DNA from 2 places in the Rheinheimera gaetbuli genome. Region 2 is predicted to be linked to the other one. Evidence: predicted binding sites of a transcription regulator. Region 2 holds the regulator's gene; the other holds the start of a gene.
The links. The regulator sigma-54, encoded in region 2, starts transcription at its own class of promoters, with help from an activator protein. The targets are predictions, from matches to a motif close to TGGCANGNTNCNTGCTT.
Positions count from the first base shown of each region.

Region 1: a site for sigma-54 is predicted at 3,652-3,668, ahead of ACYVIC_RS12825 (flagellar hook-length control protein FliK). Genes of this name have one in related genera too.

Region 1 is NZ_BAAGTL010000016.1:23,506-28,759, forward strand. It holds gene fliG (flagellar motor switch protein FliG) at 1-916, shown strand, start outside; gene fliH (flagellar assembly protein FliH) at 934-1,836, shown strand; gene fliI (flagellar protein export ATPase FliI) at 1,823-3,169, shown strand; gene fliJ (flagellar export protein FliJ) at 3,166-3,615, shown strand; gene ACYVIC_RS12825 (flagellar hook-length control protein FliK) at 3,738-5,254, shown strand, end outside.
Region 2 is NZ_BAAGTL010000008.1:257,199-262,452, forward strand. It holds gene ACYVIC_RS08050 (Na+/H+ antiporter subunit G) at 1-105, shown strand, start outside; gene ACYVIC_RS08055 (HPr family phosphocarrier protein) at 97-381, opposite strand; gene rapZ (RNase adapter RapZ) at 388-1,248, opposite strand; gene ptsN (PTS IIA-like nitrogen regulatory protein PtsN) at 1,245-1,718, opposite strand; gene hpf (ribosome hibernation promoting factor) at 1,726-2,013, opposite strand; gene ACYVIC_RS08075 (RNA polymerase factor sigma-54) at 2,040-3,518, opposite strand; gene lptB (LPS export ABC transporter ATP-binding protein) at 3,565-4,287, opposite strand; gene lptA (lipopolysaccharide transport periplasmic protein LptA) at 4,284-4,775, opposite strand; gene lptC (LPS export ABC transporter periplasmic protein LptC) at 4,765-5,254, opposite strand, start outside.

The DNA.
Region 1 (5,254 bases), on a different contig from region 2:
CTTAGAGCCAAAGCAGGTACAAAAAGTCGGTCTGGCGATGGCACAGATGACCGATCTTAATCAGGCGAAAATCTCTGCCGTACACCGTTTGTTTATTGAACAAATCCAAAACTTCAGCACCATCGGCTTCCAGAGTGAAGAGTTTATTAAGCGTGCTCTTACCGCCGCGCTGGGCGAAGAAAAAGCCGCCAATCTGATTGACCAGATTGTCTTGGGTGGTGGCGCAAAAGGCTTAGACTCACTGAAGTGGATGGACTCTAAACAGGTTGCCAACATTATTCGCAACGAACACCCGCAAATTCAGACTATCGTGTTGTCTTATCTCGAACCGGAGCAATCTGCAGAAATATTGTCGCAGTTCCCGGAAAAAGTGCGGCTGGATTTAACCATGCGTATCGCCAATCTTGAAGAAGTACAGCCGGCTGCGTTGCAGGAGCTAAACGAGATTATGGAGAAACAATTTGCCGGTCAGGCGGGTACGCAAACCGCGAAAATGGGTGGCTTAAAAGCCGCGGCCGATATCCTCAACTACATGGATACCAACATTGAAGGCCAGCTGATGGATTCTATTCGTGAGCATGACGAAGAAATGGCGCAGCAAATTCAGGATCTGATGTTTGTGTTTGAAAACCTGATAGATGTTGATGACCGCGGCATTCAGGCACTGTTGCGTGAAATACAACAAGACGTGTTGATGAAAGCGCTCAAAGGTACTGACGAGAATCTGAAAGAGAAAATTCTGAAAAACATGTCGAAACGGGCAGCAGAATTACTGCAGGATGATCTGGAAGCCATGGGGCCGGTGCGGGTTAGCGACGTTGAAGCCGCGCAAAAAGAAATCCTGTCGATTGCCCGTCGTTTATCTGATGCCGGTGAAATTATGCTGGGCAGTGGCGGTGGCGATGACTTCCTGTAAGGTAGATTGAGGTAGCCATGACTACAGATGGCTTTAAATACAAACGGCCGTTTTCGCCGGATGATGAGACAGAGCAACAGCTGCAACACTGGCACACTCCGGACTTAACCAACGAAGGCCGCCGTGACACTGGCCGCAGCAATGCGATGAATATCACCTTGCCAAAAGCTCGTAAGGTTAAGGAAGAGTTGGAAGAAGATCTGGTTGTCAAACCGTTGACAGCAGATGATATTGAGCAAATTCGCCAGGCGGCCTACGACGAAGGGTTTGCCGAAGGTAAAGAAGAAGGTTTTGGCAAAGGTTATGGAGAAGGCCGGGCGCAGGGCGAGCAGGATGGGTTATTACAAGGGCAAGCCGAGGGTAAAAAACAAGGGCTAGCTCAGGGGGAGGAAGAATTAACCGCACGTTTGGCGCAGCTAACCGGCCTGATTGAACAAATGCAAAAGCCGCTGGCCAGTGTCGATCGCAAAGTAGAGCAACAGTTGCTAAAACTTTGCCTGGCCATGGCTCAGGCTGTTATTGCCGTTGAAGTACAAACCAACCCCAAAGTGATATTACAGGCGATAAGTGAAGCCACTTCAGTATTGCCGCTTGATGCAGCGCAAATACGCATTAAATTACATCCGGCCGATTTAACGATAGTAGAGCAATTTTACAGCAAAGAGCAGCTTGCAGAGCGCGGTTGGCAACTGCATGCTGAAGCTACAGTGGCACAAGGCGGCTGTCTGGTTGATACACCACGCTCAAGTGTCGACCGCTCTTTGGTGCAGCGCTTGCAAAGCAGCTTAGAGCATTTTATTCAGTTACAAGACAGTGCTGACAGTGCTGGCGATAATCCTGGCGGGCAGCTTGATACCAATATAGATACAGATTTAGATGCGGCGCCGGCAAAGCACGAGGCTGAAGATGGCCAGCAGTGAAGCACTAAGCCGTTTTTTGCAGATGCAACAGCAGTATGTGCATCCGTCCAAACCGGCGGTAGCCGGCCATTTGGTGCGTGTCGTCGGTCTAACGCTGGAGGCCACCGGCTGCAGCGCGGCAATAGGCCAGCCGTGCAGTGTTGAGACGGCCCGCGGCGATATAATGGCGGAAGTAGTAGGCTTTGCTAATGACCGTATCTTTCTTATGCCCAAAGATGATGTGTCAGGTGTGGTACCCGGCGCTAAAGTCACGCCTATGCTGAACTACAAAGGCGTACCGCTGAGTATGAACCTGTTAGGCAGAGTAATTGATGGTGTAGGTAGCCCGCTTGATGGCAAAGGGCCAATAGCGGCTCAGCAATATGCTGGCATTAAAGCTAAACCGATTAACCCGCTAAACCGCCGGCCGATAAAGCAACCACTGGATGTAGGTGTGCGGGCTATTAATAGCATACTTACAGTGGGTAAAGGCCAGCGTATGGGCTTATTTGCCGGCTCTGGCGTAGGTAAAAGCGTGTTGTTGGGTATGATGACACGCGGTACTTCAGCAGATGTGATTGTCGTTGGCCTGGTGGGCGAGCGTGGACGTGAGGTAAAAGAGTTTATTGACGAAATTCTTGGCGATGAGGGTAAACAACGTTCGGTTGTTATCGCAGCACCGGCAGATGTATCACCGCTAATGCGGCTTAAAGGCTGCGAGACTGCGGTGCAGGTGGCGGAGTATTTTCGTGATCAGGGGCTGGACGTACTGTTGCTGATTGACTCTATTACCCGCTACGCCCAGGCGCAGCGTGAAATTGCGTTAGCGGTTGGCGAGCCGCCGGCAACAAAGGGCTATCCGCCATCGGTGTTTGCCAAGTTACCTGCGTTGGTAGAGCGCGCCGGTAACGGCAGCGGTAATCAGGGCTCAATAACCGCTTTTTATACCGTATTGTCTGAGGGTGACGACTTACAGGACCCAATTGCGGATGCGTCACGGGCTATTTTAGACGGCCATATTGTTTTGTCACGCACCCTGGCGGATGCCGGGCATTTTCCCGCAGTAGATGTGGAAAAGTCCATCAGCCGGGTTATGCCTGCTGTTACCAGCCTTGAGCACCAGCAAATGGCGCGTAGTTTAAAGCAGCTATATGCCAGCTATCAGCAGAGCAAAGATCTTATCGCGATTGGTGCTTATGTCCGCGGTAGCGATCCGCAGCTGGATAAAGCCATTGCTATGATGCCGAGAATTAACGCCTTCCTGCAACAGGGCATGCATGATGTTGTAGCGTACGATGATAGCCTGCAAGGGCTGTATCAATTGATGCCGCAGGCAAAAGGAAACGGCTTATGATCAACCATCGTTTTGCCATGCTAATTAAAATTCAGCAACAGCGCGAAGAAAAACTGCAGGCACAATTTGTTGCTGCCCAACAGTTTTATCAGCAGGCTGAACAAAAATATCAGGGGCTGGCAAACTATCGCACAGAGTATATTCAGCAAAGCCAGCAACAAGGCGCGGCAGGTTTACAAAGCCGGCAGTACAGCCAGTTCGTCAACTTTATTGCCAAGCTGGACCAGGCAATTTTACAGCAAGGCAAGGCGGTACATCAGGCCAGAGCTGCGGCAGAGCAACGTAAGCAAAGCTGGCTGGCAATGCAAAAAAAACGTAAAGCACTGGAACTACTGGTGCAACGCGGTGAGCAAACCGAATTGCAGCGTCAGCTAAGAGAAGAGCAAAAAAATGCAGACGAATATGCCAGCCAGCTGTACGCGCGGGCCCGGGCTGAGCAGTGGTAGTGGCTAAACAACAAGATTGAGCTAAAGCATTAAAAATGGCCTAAAACTTGAATGCGTTATCGGCAGAAACGCAAAAAACAGCAATGGCGGCCGCAATATAGCTGGCCCAGGCGGGGTAACATATGACGCAAACGCTACCTATTTCAATGCTAATGCTAACTGCAGACAGCGCACTAAAACCAGACAGTAGCACGGCAAGTGGCTTTATAGCTGACAATCAGCTATCGCAAAGCGATGCCGACATGAAAGAGCAAGGCAGTGGTTTTAGCGCTTTGCTAAATGGCATGGTGCAACCTGCGCAAAGCGGCAAAGCCGGTTTTAACGCACGGCAGAACCCTGCCGCAGCAAGCGGTTTATCTGCTATCAGTGCAGCAATGTTAAAGGCTACAGCGCAAGAAGCGGATAGCACTGATGCTGACGACACGGCATTGGCCAACAGCTTATTGCTACAAATTGCATTGAAAAACCAAAACAGCGATGAGGCTGATACTGACAGTGACGTTAACGTCGCTGACAGCGATGTTATAGCTGTTGATGGCGAAGCAATAGCTGACGCAGCCATACAGGACGAAGGTGCCGGCGACAGCAACAGCCTGGTGGCACAACAGCAAGATGTATTAGCAACGCAGACTGCCAATAGCAAACTAGACACTTCAGCGGATAGCGAGAATACAGCTGAAACAACTGAGGCTGACGTTATAGACGGCGACGCTGTTAACAGCGAAAAAGCTAAACACGCAGGCAGCGACCCGGCTACAGTAGCAACACAACGTGGGGCTGTAACGTCTGATATTGCTGTATCTGGCACGTCATCAGGCGATAAAGAAACCACAGCGCAGGCGCAGGTGAAATTACAAAGCGGCGCAAAAGATCAGCCAACGGATGTCAAACTCACGGATAATGAAGTAATTTTGCAGCAGCAAAGCCAGATAGAGGATCAACCTAAACCTAACAGTGACCGCAACAGCATAGGTCAGAGCAATGCTGATACGGCACAAAGCCAGGCCGCAACGGCAAGTGCTAATATTACAAAGCCGGCTGATATTACAAAACCTGCTGATATTACAAAACCGGCTAATGTTGCTAAAGCAGGCCTAGCAAGTCAGGCGACACCGGCTTTAACTGCGGAACCTGTGGCCGCCGTAATAAACGGCCAGGTTAAGGTTACAGCAAACAGCAAAAAGGATGACAAGCAGCCATTAATCAGCGCTGAGCCTGAAAAAGCCAGCAGTAGCAAAACAGAAACTGCCAGCATGTTGAAAAACGCCGTAGCTGAGCAGGGCGCTCAGCAGCAACAGCAGCAAGGTCAGGCTCAGGCTGAACGGCAATTCTCAGCGATGGTCGCACACAATAACACAGCGAAAACGGCAACAGAGCCGGCGCGGGTAGAAAACAGTTTTGCTGCCAGCCTGCAGGCAGCAGACAGCCGACAACAAACTCAGACCAATAAAACGGTAGCCAAAACTGCAACGGAGCAGCTAAAGCAGGCGCTTAATCTGCAACAACATGATGCTGCAGGTCAGTTGCGTGAACGGGTTAACCTGATGGTACGGCAAAATATTCAGATCGCCGAAATCCGTCTCGATCCGGTCGGTTTAGGTCAGATGCAGATCAAAGTAGATATGCAACAAGAACAGGC
Region 2 (5,254 bases):
AAAACCGCATTGCACCATCAGTTGAAAAGCGTTAACAAAACACTTGGCAGGGAAAATATAGCAGCCGACAAGCGCAAACAGGCCAGACCTGAACCTCTACCCTGAGACGGGGTGATCTTCGTCAAAGCCATTGCGGATAAGAGTCGCTACTGCTTGCAGAGCTTGTTCGCCATCGTCTCCTTCGGTATAAACTTGCAGTGTTTTGCCCTTGCTGCTTGCTAGCATCAACAGTGCCAGCACACTGCTGGCGTCAGCCGTTTTACCTTCCTGATGCAACTCGATGCGGGCATTAAACTGCTGGCATAGTTGTGCCAGCTTAGTTGCTGCTCGGGCATGCAACCCCAGCTGATTCACAATGGTAACATCGGCAGAGTATTTCATATTAAGTTAGCTCTTTTGATGATGTCTTACTAACTCGCGGTGGCGCAATTGTACGTCTTCGCGTGAGTTGCGATAACTCTCAGCTAAACTTTCAACCATATAAACCGAGCGGTGCTGACCGCCGGTGCATCCTATCGCGATAGTTAGATAGCTGCGGTTGTTGCGTTCCAATTGTGGCAACCAACTGCTGATAAAGCTGTTAATATGCCAGATGTATTTCGCTACAACTGGTTGTGCTGCCAGGTAATCTTTTACGGGCTGGTCTAGGCCAGTGAGCGGTTTTAAGTCTGGTTCCCAGTGCGGATTAGGTAAAAAACGTGCGTCAAATACGAAGTCAGCGTCCTTGGGAATACCGTACTTAAAGCCAAACGATTCAAACAGAATTACCAGGCGGCCACTCTTTTGGCCAAGAATGCGTTCGCGTAGCTGCTCAGCTAGCTGGTGTACGTTAAGATCAGTGGTGTCTATATATAAATCAGCGCGGCTGGATATGGGATCCAGCAACTGTTGCTCGCGTGATATGGCTTCGTCCAGTGACATCGCCTGATGCGAAAGTGGGTGCAGCCGGCGTGTTTCACTAAAGCGCTTGATTAGACTGGCGTGATCGGCGTCCAGATACAGTATGGTTAATTCTAATTTACGCGGAAGATATGACAGAATCTCTGCTAACTCGTCAGGGTCTTGTGGCAGGTTTCGTACATCAATACTAACGGCGACACGCTCGTACTGCCCCATTACCGTTGTAGCCAAAGTGGGTAGTAAATTCACCGGAATATTGTCGACACAATAATAGCCTAGGTCTTCCATTACCCTTAAGGCAACAGATTTTCCGGAACCGGAACGACCACTGACTACCAGTAATTTCATGTGTTGTTGTCCATAGCACTATATTCCAGTAATAACTGATAGAGTTGCTGGTTGGTTTCGGCGTGACGGAGTTTTTTGGTGAGTTCTTTCTGACTTAGCAATCGGGCAATAGCTGCAAGCGTGCTAAGGTGTGCCTGGCATTGTTGTTCCGGGATGAGAATAGCACAAAAAATATCCACCGGCTGGTTATCAATAGCATCAAACGGAATACTCTCTTTGCTAACCACAAACACCAGTAGCGGTTCGGTAACCTGCTTCAGTTTGCCGTGTGGAATGGCGATACCGCCTCCTATGCCGGTTGACCCCAACTTCTCACGGGTTGTCAGTGCTTCTAATATACTGTACTCAGCAATATCAGGTAGTTGCTGGTGTGCCAGTTCGGCAATATATTCCAGAATGCGTTTTTTGCTGTTAAAAAGAACTGCACTTTTAGTGCAGTTCTCGGCAAGCATTGAGCTTAAATTCATCATGGCCAAATCAGTGTCGGGAAATTTTCTCTTTATGCTTGATCACCTGACGATCCAGTTTATCAATCAGCTGGTCGATCGCAGCATACATGTTTTCATCTTCAGAAATTGCAAATACTTCGCCACCACTCAAGTGCAGCTTAGCTTCAGCAATCTGCTTTAATTTTTCCACGTTTAGGATCACATGTACATTATTTATGTGATCGAAATGCCGTTCAAGCTTTGCAAATTTGCTGTCAACGTACTCTCTTAAGGCTGTGGTAATTTCAACATGGCGACCGGTAAGATTGATTTGCATAGACATATTCCTTCTTTTAGGCTTATTTACAGCAAGGTCTTGCGTTGATTAGACGGCGGTATGAACAGGGATTCGCGGTATTTGGCAATAGTACGCCGCGCTACGTTGATACCTTGCTCCAGCAGAATGTCAGCCATTTTGCTATCGCTGAGCGGTTTAGCCGGATTCTCCGCCGCCACTAATTTCTTGATAAAGGCTCTGATTGCAGTAGACGAGCATTCGCCACCACTCTCAGTACTAACGTGACTGGAAAAGAAGAACTTAAGTTCAAAAATACCCCTTGGTGTATGCATGTATTTTTGTGTGGTAACCCTAGAGATGGTTGATTCATGCATACCTACCATCTCTGCTACGTCGTTAAGCACCATAGGTTTCATGGCTTCTTCACCATGCTCAAAAAATGCCTGCTGCTGTTGCACAATGCAGTTTGTCACTTTTAACAGGGTTTCGTTACGGCTTTCTAAGCTTTTCAAAAACCACTTTGCCTCCTGCAAATGTGAACGAATAAACTGGCTGTCTGTACTGTTTTTCGCGGTACGTGACATTGCAGCATATTGTTGGTTTATCCGCACCTTGGGCATAGCATCCGGATTAAGCTCAACCTGCCAGCGACCTTTTACTTTCATCACGCTGACATCAGGGACAACGTACTGCTGCTCTTCCCGGATAACATCGGCACCGGGACGCGGGTTCAAAGAGTGGATGAGCCGCATTGCTTCTTTTAGCTCATCCTCTTTTAGTTTAGTCACCCGCATTAAAGAACGAAAGTCGCGGTTAGCTAAAAGTTCTGTGTGATCACGGATCAGGCTCTGTGCAGCGGCTAAAAACGGCGTATCAGGGCTAAACTGGCGCAGCTGCACTGTCAGACATTCCTGCACTGAGCGTGCACCTACCCCAACCGGGTCGAATAATTGGATGCGTTTAATGACGGCTTCTACTTCATCTGCTTCAATATCTGCCAGACCCAGCGATTCAAGAATGTCATCACAGCTGATAGTAAGCAGACCGTTATCGTCTATCGCTTCAATGATGATTTCTGCAATAGCCCTGTCGGTTTCTGAAAATGGGGTCAGCTGCATTTGCCAGCGCAGATAATCGCGCAATGTTTCGCTGGTCTCACCCTGATACACGGTATCTTCTTCGCTTCCCGAATTGCCGGCGCTAACCGGTGCTGCACTAACTAAATCATCCCAGTTGTTATCAAGCGGCAAATCTTCGCTGATATTTTGCTCTGACATCGCATCACTGGTGTCTGGCTCTGCGGCTTCGAACTGCTCATCAGTGGTATTGTCAGAAGCGGACTGTAATGATTCAGAGATATTTACCGGCTCAGCGTTGAAGCTGTCATATTCGTCTTCGGCTTCAAGCAATGGGTTTGCATCCAGCGCTTCCTGAATTTCCTGCTGCAACTCTATTGTCGACAACTGCAGCAAACGGATAGCTTGCTGTAGCTGCGGTGTCATGGTGAGTTGCTGTCCTAAGCGGAGTTGCAAAGAGGGCTTCATCTACTTCTACTAATCTCCTGAATTACCACAAGTACTTTTTTGCTAACTATAGCCTGAATTGCTCGCCGAGGTATACATCCCGTACTTTCTGATTGGCCAATACGTCTTGAGGGGCGCCTGATGCAATCAGTTCACCATGACTAACGATGTACGCAATCTCGCAAACATCAAGGGTTTCACGTACATTATGGTCGGTAATCAGTACACCGATACCACGTTGGCACAAATGCTGAATAATTTTTTTAATGTCGAGGACGGATATCGGATCGACACCGGCAAAGGGTTCATCCAACAAAATAAACGCCGGGTTGGCAGCCAGCGCTCGGGCAATTTCAACGCGTCTGCGTTCGCCACCAGACAAACTCATACCCAGGCTATGTTTAATATGGCCAATATGAAACTCTTCCAGCAAGTCGTCGGCAACTTCTTCCCGACGGGTACGGCTTAAGTCTTTACGGGTTTGTAATATAGCCAGCAGGTTTTCATACACGGTGAGTTTGCGAAAAATCGAGCTTTCCTGCGGCAGATAACCAATACCCAGCCGGGCTCTGGCATGTATTGGATCGAAAGTAATATCCTTATCGTTTAGCGTTATTTTGCCTTTGTCAGACGGTACCAGGCCTACAATCATATAAAAAGTGGTGGTTTTGCCGGCGCCATTGGGTCCCAACAGCCCAACAATTTGTCCGGCATTAACTTCAAGGCTAACATCTTTAACCACTTGCCGGCTTTTATAACTTTTTGCCAGATGTGAGGCGACTAACTTCATGGTTGCTGGTCTTCCTCTGAAGTAATAATAGTGGTTACCCGTCTGGAGCTGTCACTCGCTGCATTCAGTTCTTGCGTTTCAACATTGTATTTTATTACTGATGCTTTGACGACGCTGCCGCTTTGTGCCAGTTCTGCATTGCCATTTAGTATCAAAGTGCGATTAGCCGGCTCGTAGCGCATTTCACTGGCAGAAGCATTGACGATCTTGCCATCTTCCAGCTGTTGGCTGTAGTTAACTGGGTTGCCGCTAACGATGTATATTTCTTTGCCTTTACCGGTGCTGGCGTCAATTTCTAACCGGTCGGCACTAATGCTGATAGCGCCATGCGTAATGATGACATTATCACTGTAGGTCAGGACATTTTCTTTTAACGACGCTAAATTATCAGCATCTATCTGAATTTTTTGGGTATAGTCGGCTGACGCAGCCTGTGTAAAGGGCTGTAGTAATACTGCCAGCACTAAATATACAAATTTATTCTTCATTACGATATACCGTTTGCTGGTGTTGCAATAGTTTAAAGGCGTGTGTTGTTAAATCTGCATTAATGCCTATGCCTTTGATTTCGAACCCTTTTCCTGAAATTAGTACCGGTAGGTTGTTTTGTAGCCGGTTGTCAGGAAATAACATTTCCAAGCTGTCCGTTGCTAACCTGTCGAATAGCTGGTCTTGAGATAAGCTTTTAATTTGCACCTGCTGCTCAAGGATGATTTTATCCTGCACAAACCATATTGCATACTCACTGCTGGCTTGCCAGTCTGGCTGGTGTTGTTCGTTATACAGGGTATACACCGGCTTTTCAAACTGCATAAACCCCAGTTGCTCAAAATGTTCCAGTCGCTGCGCACTCACAACATCTGCTTGATAACCTGCGGCGTTATAAAGACGTCGGGTAATGTTCAACGCCACATAGTCTGGCAGTAGTTCCTGGTCGGTTTGCAGCGCAGATCCATCGTTGTGTGGG